DNA from 3 places in the Brevibacillus sp. HD3.3A genome. Region 3 is predicted to be linked to each of the others. Evidence: riboswitches for the same ligand, from Rfam matches in the RefSeq annotation. Region 3 holds a riboswitch; each other region holds the start of a gene.
The links. A riboswitch is a leader RNA that binds a small molecule or an ion and turns the genes downstream of it on or off. The one in region 3 is predicted to bind thiamine pyrophosphate.

Region 1 (4,141 bases), 840 kb from region 3:
AGCTGATCGCCCAGGCGGAGCGTGTTTTGTCCGAGCGCGATTCGCTAAAAGCCAAGCTCGCCGAAGTAGAAAAACAATTGCTTGAGGTCGAGGTGCGAAAACAGCTCGCCACGGCTGAGCGGGAGGGTGGCGCGCGCGTGATCGCCCGTGTGTTCCCGGACAAATCAATCCAGCAATTGCAGCAGTTTGCCCAGTTGATGGTCGCGGAAGCTCCAGATGCCGTCTGCCTGCTCGCGGCTGCAACAGACGACAAAACCCAGCTTGTGTTTGCACGCGGGCAAGAAGTCAATGTCGCCGTGAATCAGCTGATCAAAGACACCTTGCCATTGATTGCCGGAAAAGGCGGCGGCAACCCGGCGATGGCCCAAGGCGGCGGACAGTCCAAGCCGCATGCTGACGAAGTAATTGCCCACGCGCGCAAGCTGCTTGCCCAGCTGCTGGCTTAATACAATGCGCAAGCCATAACGACAATGCAAGGAGGAGTCTATCATGTTCTGGAATCCCGGAGACAAAGTCCGCGTCAAACAGCGGACAGGAGAATACATCGCCGAAGTGCTGGAAATTCACGATACAAAACTTTTGGTCAAAGTGCTGGCGGTGACGAAGTACCCGCAACAGGGCGATCTGCACACTTCCTATGAAGTAGACGTGCCGCTGTTCCACCAGCGTCCAGCGCTTTCTTATCTGGAAAAATTCATGGCCCCGGTGTCGGCAGTGATGCGTTACAACGGCGAGGTGCCCGAGTACAAAGAATCTGTGCGCATCGCCATGGAGAGCGAGATGGACAAGCTGAGAAAAATGGCGGCTTGGGCACAGCGCTGCCTGACGGAACTGGAAGCAATGCACAAGGAAACCTTTACAAACCCGAAATAGAGTGGTACTGTAATACTCGAACGTAAGACAATTGCATAGGTTTACTACCAAACGGGGGCCGAGCGTCGTTGGCTGAGATTGTAACGAGTGTGTTACTGACCGTTGAACCTGACCTGGGTCATGCCAGCGGAGGAAGAGGTATATGAATCGATTTCACTAGGGCGGTCGTTTGCGAGATTTTTCGCAGAGGATGCGCACCAGTTGATGAGATCAACTCAACCATCCCACGGCGGATGGTTTTTTTATTCCATCTGTCCGTTTGGATACGTATACGGCTTCCACCGTTTGACTGGAGTGACTTCCGGCAGGCGAGGGAAGCCGTTTTTTGTCCCTCGGCAAGTGCCACCAAGAAGGAGGAATACAATGGTTGTTGTGCTGAATGGAAAAACAGCAGAGCTTTCGGCCGAAATCAATACGGTTCGCGCTTTGCTCGCTTCGTATTCCCTGCAAGAGAAAATCGTGGTCGTGGAGCGCAACGGAGAAATTATCGACCGCTCCCTGTATGAACAAACGCCGATTGCCGATGGAGACCGCATCGAAATCGTTCATTTTGTCGGAGGAGGATGATCATCATGGATACTTTGAAAATTGGACCTTACGAGTTTCGCTCCCGTTTGTTGCTCGGGACTGGAAAATTCGCAGACTTGGAAACGCAAGGGAAAGCGGTGGAAGTGTCGGAAGCGGAAATTTTGACGTTCGCCATTCGCCGACTGAATTTGGAAAATCCGCAAGAACCGAACTTTTTGGAACAGCTCGATCTGAAAAAATTCACTCTGCTGCCAAATACAGCAGGAGCCTATACAGCCGAGGAAGCGGTGCGCATCGCCCGCCTGGCGAAAGCGTCCGGCTTGTGCGACATGATCAAGGTAGAGGTCATCGGTGACCCGAAAACATTGCTGCCTGATCCGATCGGCACATTGGAAGCGTCGAAAATTTTGGTCGAGGAAGGCTTCATCGTGTTGACTTACACGAACGACGATCCGATTCTCGCCAAGCGCTTGCAGGATGTAGGCGTTCATGCCGTCATGCCAGGAGCGTCGCCGATCGGTTCTGGCCAGGGAATCGTCAACGAAAACAACTTGCGCTTCATCATCGAGGACGCCAAAGTGCCGATCATCGTCGATGCGGGAATCGGTTCTCCGGCAGATTGCGCGAAAGCAATGGAGCTGGGCGCAGACGGTGTCTTGTTGAATACGGCTGTTGCTCTCGCGGACAATCCGGTTTTGATGGCAGAAGCGATGAAGCTGGGCGTAGAAGCGGGACGCAAAGGCTTTTTGGCAGGACGCATCCCGAAAAAACGTTACGCGCAAGCGAGCAGCCCGGTGGAAGGGATGATTGAGTAGCGTGGATCGTCTGACAGAAGCGGTAGAGTCGATCGCCAATCGCAAGGACGAGCTGTTCGCCCTGTTGGCAAAGCTCGTTTCCCAGCCGACCGTCAGTCCGCCCGCGCGAAACAGCGACGAGGCGCAATCCGTCATCGCAAGCCAGCTTGCAGACATGGGCTTTGCGGTGGATCGCTTCCAGGTTTACCCCGGCGACGACAACGTGGTAGGTCGTCTTTCGGGCCGTGATTCGGCGCGGGCAAACAGCCTGATTGTCAATGGGCATATCGATGTGGCCGAGGTTGGAGACGAAACGGGCTGGACGTATCCGCCCTTTTCGCTGACGCTCGGCGCAGACGGTCGCTTGTACGGACGCGGGGTCGCGGACATGAAGGGCGGGCTCGCTGCGAGTTTGTTCGCCATCCAAATGCTTCGCGAGCATGGCGTCGAGCTGGCAGGCGATCTGCTGTTCCAATCCGTGATCGGAGAGGAAGCCGGAGAGGCGGGGACGCTCGTTGCCATTGAACGCGGCTACCAGGCTGACTACGCAGTCGTCGTCGACACGAGCAACCTGCATATGCAAGGGCAGGGCGGCGTCATCACTGGCTGGATTACGATTGAAAGCCCGACTACGTTGCACGACGGCATGCGGGCACAGACGATCCATGCCGGAGGACGAGTGCGCGGAGCTTCTGCGATTGAGAAAATGATGAAGGTAATCTCGGCTCTGCAAGAGCTGGAGCGCGACTGGGCTGTGATGAAAGCGTATCCCGGTTTTCCTGCCGGCAGCAACACCATCAACCCGGCCGTCATCGAAGGAGGCCGACACGCGGCTTTTATCGCCGACCGTTGCGCCTTGTGGATTACGGTTCACTTTTATCCGAACGAATCATATGAGCAAATGATTGGCGAGATCGAGGATCATATTAGAAGAGCGGCGGCGGCCGATGTGTGGCTGCGGGAACATCCACCCGTGTTTCGCTGGGGCGGTCGCTCCATGATCGAGGAGCGGGGAGAAATTTTCCCTTCCCTGGAGCTGGACGCCAATCATCCGGCACTCGCCCAGTTGCAAGCGGCTTATGAGCGCGAGCTGCACGCGGCCCCCGTCGTGGACATGTCTCCAACGGTCACGGACGCTGGCTGGTTCGCCCATGCCGGAATCCCCGCTGTCCTGTTCGGGCCAGGCGAACTGAAGCATGCGCACGCCGTAGACGAATCGATCGATCCTGACCAGCTCGTCCAGTTTGCCCAGATCATGGCCCGCTTCATCGCCAGTTGGTGCAATACGCCGAAGGAAGCAAAGGAGTGAGGAAGCATGGCGACTTTTACAGACCGTTTGTTGCGCAGTGTGGCTCCGATCTGGGAGCAGGTTCACCAGCATCCGTTTGTTACCGGACTTGGTGACGGGACATTGCCAGTGGACGCATTCAAATTTTACATGAAGCAAGACTACATCTACCTGATCGACTACGCCAAAATGTTTGCGCTCGCAAGCGTGAAAGCATACGATCTGGAAACAAGCGCGCGCTTTGCCGCTTTGCAGGAGTCGACGCTGAACACGGAGATGGAGCTGCACCGCCAATACGCAGCGCGCTTCGGAATTTCCCGCGAGGAGCTGGAAGCGACAGAGCCGTCTTTTGTCATGCTCGGCTATACCAGCTACATGCTGCGTGTCGCGCATCAAGGCTCGCTGGCAGAACTGGTCAGCTCGCTGCTGCCGTGCACGTGGAGCTATTGGGAGATCGGCAAGCGATTGGCCCAGGTCGAAGGGGCAGTCGATCACGAGCTTTATGGCGAGTGGGTGCGCATGTACAGCTCCGATGAGTTCGGGCAGCTGGCAATCTGGCTGCTCGACATCATGAACGAGCTGGCAGAGGGCAAAAACGAGCAGGAGCTGGCGAGACTGGAAGAGTATTTCGTCAATACGTCCAAGATGGAGTACATGT
Region 2 (4,141 bases), 2.8 Mb from region 3:
TGGATAGTGTGCGACAAAAGGGCAGGTTGTACTCGCACAGCCGTGCTCTTCAAACGCACAACAAGCCCCGCTGCCAATCATCCGCTGGCAAAGAGGCTTGCATGCTCCCGATTTTAGAGCAGGGCGATCGTAAGCAATGTAAACAAAGCGAGTGGAATGATTCTTTTGCCTCTGCGGCAAGGACGACGGCGCCTTCTTTTCGGCACGACAACCGCAGCCGGAGGAACTGGCGGTGGCGGTGGTGGCGGCGGAAACGGATACCATGGCTGCGGCGGGAAAGGCGGATAAGGGCTCATGTACGGGTTGAATCCGCCGTACGGACTAAAGAATGGATTGCCGTCCGGGAACGGCTGCATCTGGCCATACGGAAAGCTCGGGCTGCCGAACGGGCTGACTTGACCAAACGGCTGACTCGGACTGCCAAACGGACTCACTTGGCCGTACGGTTGGCTCGGACTGCCAAATGGTCTCATCTGGCCGTACGGTTGACTCGGGCTGCCGAACGGACTCACTTGGCCAAACGGTTGACCCGGACTGCCAAACGGAGCCATTTGACCATACGGTTGACCCGGGCTGCCAAACGGACTCACCTGACCATACGGTTGACCTGGACTGCCAAACGGAGTCATCGGAGCGTAAGGATAGCAGTCATCGGCGTACGGACTGACTTGCCCCCCTGGAGGTCGCCGATTTGGCTGGCTGCTGCTGCTAAACGGACTGACATCGCCGTACGGCTGATAGCCGCCGTAGGGAAGATACCCTCCGTAAGGATTCCAATCTTGATGCATTCCCCAGTCGCCGGGCGATTTCCGGCTGGCTACCTCTTCGATTTCATATTCATAGTCGTTTTCTTCCGCATCCGGGTCGTCCACTTCAACGTATACATTCTGATCGTCAAAATCCACGATCACGCCTTCAAAAATCTGGCCGTCTATCGCTTCAATGCGCACTTTTTTCTCGACGTGTTCTTTGCATATGTTGTGCACATTTTCGCGCATATCCTTGATCAGACTGACCGTCTGGACGTCAGCCTGGTACAGGTTTTTTTCATCCTGCATGGAAACTCCTCCCCTTCTGGTGCTCTTTATTACCATATACATGTGCCCATGGGGAGGTGTTCCGGTTTGCAGGCAAGACTAGCCCATTTTATGTGCGCTGACGTTTTCTTCTGTTACGAAGCGCGCAGGCAAAAACGGGACGAGCTGCTCCCGCTCTCCTTTTTCCAGATAGTCCGCCATCCACTTCGCTGTGGCGGGCGAGAGCAAAATGCCGTTGCGGAAGTGCCCTCCGGCAATCGCCAGCCCTTCCCATCCTGGCACTGGTCCAAGCAATGGCTTGCCATCCGCCGTAGCTGGCCGCAATCCGCCCCACGCCTCCAGAAAAGCGGCTGAATGCAAGGCCGGAACGTACGGCATGACCCCGTTCAGGATGCTGGCTAACCCCGCCATCGTCACTTCGCGCTGAAAGCCGCTCTCGTCTTCTGTTGCGCCAAGCACGATTTTGCCGTCTTTTTTCGGCGTCACATATCCCGTCGTGCCAAAAATGACGGTGCGCAGCGGAATGCCGACAGAGGAAACAGCGGCAATCTGACCGCGAACCGGACGCACCGGAACCGACACACCCAGCAAGTCCAGCATGACACCTGCCCACGCTCCCGAAGTGATCACCGTATGCGCGGCGCGCAACGGCCCGAGCGAGCTGTCCACGCCAACTACTTTCCCGCCTTTTACCGCGATGCCGCTCACGACACAGCCGGAATGCAGCACAACTCCTTGCAGCTTGCACGCCGTCACCAAAGCGCGAAGCAACATGCGATTGTTGATGTGCCCCTCGTACGGGGAGTAAATCGCTGCCTGCGCTTTGTCTGTCAACAGCGGCTCCACTTCCGCCAATTGCTGCCTTTCCGTCAAAAAGTGCACGCTATGCCCCGCGTCCTTTTGCCAGCGAAATTTCTCTGCCAACTGTGCTTGCTCGCCATCATCGAGCGCGACTGTGAGCAGCCCCTCCAGGCTGAGCTGTACATCGCCCCCGGTAAACTCCTCCAGCTCTTGCGCCCACTGCGGATAATAAGCCAGCGACGCCATGCCGAAATCGAGCATGGGACCGGGCGCTGTAAACTCCTTCAACGGCGCGAGCATGCCCGCTGCTGCCGAGGACGCCTGTCCGCCCCATTCTCCTTGCTCAACCAACGTGACGCCCATCCCTCTGCGCGACAATTCATACGCCAGACTTAAACCGATAACTCCTCCACCCACTATGAGACAATCGCCCACGTTTTTCTCTCCTCGCTGTTGTGATCTCTCTCCTGATCCAAGTTGAACAGGGCAACATACAAAAAGCCCACCCGTTCCCAAGCAGGAAAAGGTGGGCTTCATACGCCGTATAGCCAAAGAAAAAAGCGCTGTTCGCCGGCAACCGTATCCCTGCGCCGGCATGATCCGGATCAGGTGCAATGGGTCGACGGTCGTATGCTTCCATCCTCTCAGCCCCGCGTGAAGGACTCCCCAAGTTGCTTCTTTACATATTCATTTCACCAACCAAGTATAGTCCTCCTGGCCGCCAGTGACAAGATGCTATACGCTCAATCCTCGTCTTTTACATCGTAGCTCTCCGGAACCGTCTCATGCCGCGCTGCCTCCTCGAACTCGCGGAGCTTGCGCATTTCTTCCATATGATGGTTGAACTGTTCCTTGTTGATGACGTACTCGTAGCCGTCGTGCAGAGCGCGAATCTTGCCCTGGTGAATCTTTTCCAAAATAAACGTTTCCGGAAGCTCCAAGTACGCTGCTGTCTCTTCCACGGTCAAATATGTCTTGTTATCGCGCAATCTTGCCTCCAATTCCGCTTTCTGCTGCTCGAATCCAGGTTTGCCCAAAAGGGCGAACATGTTGGCCTTGTACGCCTCCACCCCGGGCTGGTCAAACGGATTGACGCCCAATAAATAGCCGCTGATTCCGCACGCCTTTTCAAAAAAGTAGATCAAGGCCCCGAGGTGATACGCTGTCGCCTCTGGCATCTCGACAAGCAGGTTCGGCACGCCGCCATCCACGTGGGCGAGCACCGTCCCTTCGAAAGCCTTTTTATTGACAAATCCCATCCGCTTGCCGGACAAAAAGTTCAGTCCGTCCACATCAAGCGGGTCTTCTTCTACCGTGACATCGATGGCTGGCTTGTTTACGGTTACCACTGTCTCGAACAAGTGTCGCATGCCGTCCTGTATGTACTGCCCCAAGGAATGCAAGTCTGTGGAAAATTCGGCAGCGGCGGGAAAAATTCCTTTTCCATCCTTGCCTTCCGACTCCCCGAAAAGCTGTTTCCACCATTCGGCGAAAAACCGGAACTGCGGCTCGTAGCTGACCAGAAGCTCCACCGTTTTGCCTTTGCGGTACAGGGCGTTGCGAATCGCCGCATACTGGTAGCACGGATTTTCGGCCAAATCCATGACCATGTACCGCTCGCTCGCATCTTGCGCTCCTTTCATCAGGGCATCCATGTCGGCGCCGCTCACGGCGATCGGCAATAGTCCGACTGCTGTCAGGACAGAAAAACGCCCGCCGATGTCATCGGGAATGACAAAGCTCTCGTAGCCCTCATCTTCCGCAAGCTTTTTCAAGGCCCCCCGCGCTTTGTCCGTCGTAATGTAAATTCGCTTCTTCGCCTGCTCGCGGCCGTACTTGTTTTCCAGCCAATTGCGCAACAGCCGAAAAGCTATAGCAGGCTCTGTCGTCGTGCCCGATTTGGAGATGACGTTGATGGAGACGTCTTTTCCTTCCAACACGTCCATCAGATGAGAGATATACACCGGACTGATATTGTTGCCGACAAAATAAATTTCCGGCGATCGCCGCTTCGACTTCGGCAGCAAGTTGTAAAAGCTGTGGCCCAATACGTCCAGTACAGCTTTCGCTCCTAAATATGAACCTCCGATTCCAATTACCAAAAGCACATCTGAGTCAGCCTGGATACGTGCCGCCGCCTGGCGAATCCGCTCATACTCGACGCGGTCGTATTTGTTCGGCCAATCTACCCAGCCAAGATAGTCTCTGCCTGGACCCGTTCTTTTGTGCAACATTTCATGCGCCTGCCCGATTGCTGGCGCAAGCTGCTCCCATTCATGCTGTCTCACAAAGCCGCGTGCATT
Region 3 (4,141 bases):
GAGCTGCAAAAAATGATCGAGAAAAAGCTGGAAGGCCAGGAGATTGCCACGGCACCGACCGTCGCTCGGACGAATGTCATCGACCTGATGCAAGCATTGAAGGAAAGTCTCGCTTCTACCGCAGGCACTTCGCCTGGTCCGGTAAAAATCGAGCCTGAGCCTACGCCAGCAGCAGCGAAACCGAAGCCAAGCCGCAAGCGCGCAACTCCCGCAGAGCCGACCGCAGCAGCTCCCAAGCAAATGCCAGCGCAAAGCGAGGCGATGACCACAACCAAAAAGCTGCGTCGCAAAAAAGCGACTCCCGTGTAACGCCATGCAAAAAAACCTGCCCGATACGGACAGGTTTTTTGCTTAATTTTCGACCAGTTGCTGCTCTGGCTCGATATGAATATGAACGGTATTGATTTTGTGTACACGTCTCATGCGTTCTTCGATGTGTTCGGTGATGGTGTGGCTTTCTACCACATTGAGATGCGGCTCCACATGGATCACGACGTCAACCAGCACGCTGCTGCCGTGGTAACGCGCTTTAATATCGCTAATATCTTTTACTCCGGCGATGGACGAGATCGTCTCTTTCAGTTCCCCCAACTCTTCTACGTCAAAGCCGTCGGTCAAGCGATGGGTCGCTTCCCGGAAAATATCCCACGCTGTTTTCAGGATGATGACTCCGACTACCAAAGCAGCCAGCGGGTCAAGCCAGTACAGCTGGAACTGCGCCCCCGCAACGCCCACAAACGTCCCGATGCTGACGAAGGCGTCCGAGCGATTGTCAGCGGCCGCAGCCAGCAACGCCTGACTGTTTGTTCGCAAAGCGAGCTGACGGTTGTAGCGGTACACGCCCAGCATGATCGCCGCTGTCGCCAATGCCGTCCAGCCTGCGAGCAAATCCGGTGCCGTCGTTTTTTGATCAAACAGCGAAGGAACCGCTTCCGTCACGACTTGCAAGCCGACAAACAGCATGATGAATGACGCGACCAAGGCCGAAATCGTCTCCGCGCGGAAATGACCGTACGGGTGATCGTGGTCAGGCGGCTTGCGGGCAATGCGCAGGCCGATCAGGACCGCAATCGATGCCACCACGTCTGTCGAGTTGTTCAAGCCATCTGCCATCAACGCTTCCGATCCCGTCAGCACAGCAACTCCTATTTTTAACGCCGAGCAAAAGATATAGGCAATAATACTGACCCACGCGCCCCGTTCCCCTTGCTTCAGATCCGAATATACATCCACACTCCATCACCTCAAAAATCTCAATCACTCCGTTCGCTCAAAAGACAAGAACGAAGCGTCATAAAGCAGTTTCTTTTTGATCGAATTACATCGTAACAGACGCGATTCGTGTGGGTCTACAGAAACAGTTTTAGTCCGATTCATGAGTATAGAGGGGGGGAAAATGTGTTGCCCTGTGGCAATTTTTGTTGGAAACTTTTTCTTGCCAACGATGGGCGTTCTCCGGTATCCTAATCTTGCAATCACAACTACAAACAAGCACGGGAGCTTGGAAATCACCAGGCTGAGAGGATGGTACTGTGCCATCGACCGTTGAACCTGAACTGGGTAATGCCAGCGGAGGAATGTCCATATGACACGACAAGTGACGTGTATCTTTTTGCAAAATACCCGTTGCTTCTCTACTCTCGCGTCTGGCGTCGCATGCTCCCATGCGGCGTTTTTTCGCGACGGGCCTCTTTCGCCTCCCTACAAGGTTCGCGCTTCGTGCAACCACGCCAAGGAGGTTTTTTCATGTCATCCATTTCATCTTTTCCCGGTAGCCGCAAAGTATACGAGGTCGGCAGTCGCCCTGACATCCGCGTGCCGATGCGCGAAATCACCCTTCAAGCAAGCGAAGGGTTGTTCGGCTCTACCCCCAATCCGCCTTTGCGCGTCTACGACACGAGCGGCGAATACACCGCTGACGGATATGTCGCGGACATCGAAAAAGGCTTGCCGCTAGTGCGCAAAGCGTGGATCGAGGAACGCGGCGATACGGAAAGCTATGTCGGCCGGGAGCCACAACTTGTTGACGACGGAATCAGAAGCAGCGAAAAAGCGGTGACGATGCCAGCTTTTCCGCGCGAAGGCTATCGGCCCAAACGCGCTTTGCCAGGAAAAAATGTCACCCAGCTTCACTACGCCCGCCAGCAGATCATTACGCCAGAGATGGAATACATCGCGATTCGCGAAGGAGTGACCCCCGAATTTGTCAGAGCCGAAGTAGCTGCCGGGCGCGCGATTATTCCGGCCAACATCAATCATCCGGAAGCGGAGCCGATGATTATCGGGCGGAATTTTCACGTCAAAGTCAACGCCAATATCGGCACGTCGGCCGTAAGCTCCTCGATGGAAGAGGAAGTGGAGAAAATGATTTGGTCCGTGCGCTGGGGCGCCGATACGATCATGGATTTGTCGACCGGAAAGCACATTCATACGACCCGTGAATGGATCATCCGCAACAGCCCCGTGCCAATCGGTACCGTGCCGATTTACCAGGCGCTGGAAAAGGCCAATGGCAAAGCGGAAGACCTGACCTGGGAAGTGTATCGGGATACATTGATCGAACAGGCGGAACAAGGAGTCGATTACTTCACCATCCACGCTGGCGTTCTGCTGCGCTACATTCCTTTGACGGCAAAACGCGTTACCGGGATCGTCTCGCGTGGCGGCTCCATTTTGGCGGCTTGGTGTCTCGCCCACCATGAAGAAAACTTTTTGTACACCCACTTTGAAGAAATTTGCCACATTCTCAAAGCGTACGACATCAGCGTCTCGCTTGGAGACGGTCTGCGCCCCGGCTCGATTGCGGATGCCAATGACGAAGCGCAGTTTGCCGAGCTGGAAACACTCGGGGAGCTGACGAAAATCGCCTGGAAGCACGACGTGCAGGTGATGATTGAAGGGCCTGGTCACGTTCCGATGCACCTGATTCGCGAGAACATGGACAAACAACTGGAGATGTGCCACGAAGCTCCTTTTTACACGCTCGGGCCATTGACCACTGATATCGCTCCCGGTTACGACCACATTACCTCTGCGATTGGCGCAGCGATGATTGGCTGGTTCGGGACAGCGATGCTCTGCTACGTGACACCCAAAGAGCACCTGGGACTGCCGAACAAGGAAGATGTGCGCAACGGCCTGATCGCCTACAAAATCGCCGCTCATGCAGCCGACCTGGCCAAGGGACATCCGCGAGCCAAACAGCGTGACGACGCGCTGTCCAAAGCCCGCTTTGAATTTCGCTGGAACGATCAATTCAACCTGTCTCTCGATCCTGAGCGCGCCCGCGAATATCACGATGAGACACTGCCTGCGGAAGCAGCCAAGTCTGCGCACTTTTGCTCGATGTGCGGCCCGAAATTTTGCAGCATGAAAATCTCGCACGACATCCGTCAGCAAGCGCAGGAGCAGGAACAAAACGAGCCTGCGGCCATCGCGGCAGGCATGCAGGAAAAAGCCCGCGAGTTCCGCGAGCAAGGAAGCCAGTTGTACCAATAAACGCCTGGAGGTGGCAAGACATTGAATGAAGCCTTGCGTTTGCGCGCTGAAATCGCTCGCCTGGAGGTGGATTTGGAAAGTCTGAGACGCCAGCTGTTCCATTTGCAAAAAGAATGCGCGCACGAGTTCGTCGAAACATCGCTGGCGCGCACCTGCTCCAAATGCTTGCAAACAGAAAGCCTCTATTATTAGAGCACGTATGACATAAAAAAGGTCGGAATCCCTCGTCATGGGATTTCGACCTTTTTTGCCTGCCGGATTCAGCGGGAAGCCTTGACCTGTAGCGGCAACCCTTCCTTATAGTACAGCTCAGGCGACAGCAGGATAAAAAAGAGATGGACGTTCTCGAAGCCTTGCTTCTGCAAGATGCGATTCATCGTGCTGGCAATCTCATCGTGCTTGTTCTGCTCTCGCGGGAACATCATGATTTCCAGAGACAACGGGCTGTTCGTCAACTGCTCGACCAGCAGAAGCTCCAGCTTGACTTTTTCCTCGCTCACTTCAGCGATGCGGGCAAACTCTTCTATAATAAGGGGCGCAACCGATTGCAGCTTTGCTTTTTCAAAACCTTTAAACCGAAGAAATGGCAAGTCAATTCCTTCTTTCCGTAAACATGCGGCTCGCCAGCTTCCAGCAAGCAAGT

Region 1: linked by a shared signal. The riboswitch ahead of thiS (sulfur carrier protein ThiS) and the one ahead of thiC (phosphomethylpyrimidine synthase ThiC) in region 3 are both predicted to bind thiamine pyrophosphate.
Region 2: linked by a shared signal. The riboswitch ahead of thiO (glycine oxidase ThiO) and the one ahead of thiC (phosphomethylpyrimidine synthase ThiC) in region 3 are both predicted to bind thiamine pyrophosphate.

The regions. Positions count from the first base shown of each region.
Region 1 is NZ_CP085874.1:2,909,651-2,913,791, forward strand. It holds gene HP435_RS14335 (alanyl-tRNA editing protein) at 1-446, shown strand, start outside; gene kapB (kinase-associated lipoprotein KapB) at 490-873, shown strand; TPP riboswitch at 915-1,025, shown strand; gene thiS (sulfur carrier protein ThiS) at 1,237-1,440, shown strand; gene HP435_RS14350 (thiazole synthase) at 1,446-2,216, shown strand; gene HP435_RS14355 (acetylornithine deacetylase) at 2,209-3,504, shown strand; gene tenA (thiaminase II) at 3,511-4,141, shown strand, end outside.
Region 2 is NZ_CP085874.1:913,682-917,822, reverse strand. It holds gene HP435_RS04670 (LSm family protein) at 114-1,058, opposite strand; gene thiO (glycine oxidase ThiO) at 1,137-2,273, opposite strand; TPP riboswitch at 2,401-2,517, opposite strand; gene HP435_RS29230 (excisionase family DNA-binding protein) at 2,582-2,800, opposite strand; partial or broken gene HP435_RS04660 (glucose-6-phosphate isomerase) at 2,822-4,141, opposite strand, start outside.
Region 3 is NZ_CP085874.1:3,745,693-3,749,833, forward strand. It holds gene HP435_RS17220 (non-homologous end joining protein Ku) at 1-309, shown strand, start outside; gene HP435_RS17225 (cation diffusion facilitator family transporter) at 352-1,233, opposite strand; TPP riboswitch at 1,484-1,595, shown strand; gene thiC (phosphomethylpyrimidine synthase ThiC) at 1,747-3,498, shown strand; gene HP435_RS17235 (hypothetical protein) at 3,520-3,690, shown strand; gene HP435_RS17240 (DUF1904 family protein) at 3,759-4,088, opposite strand.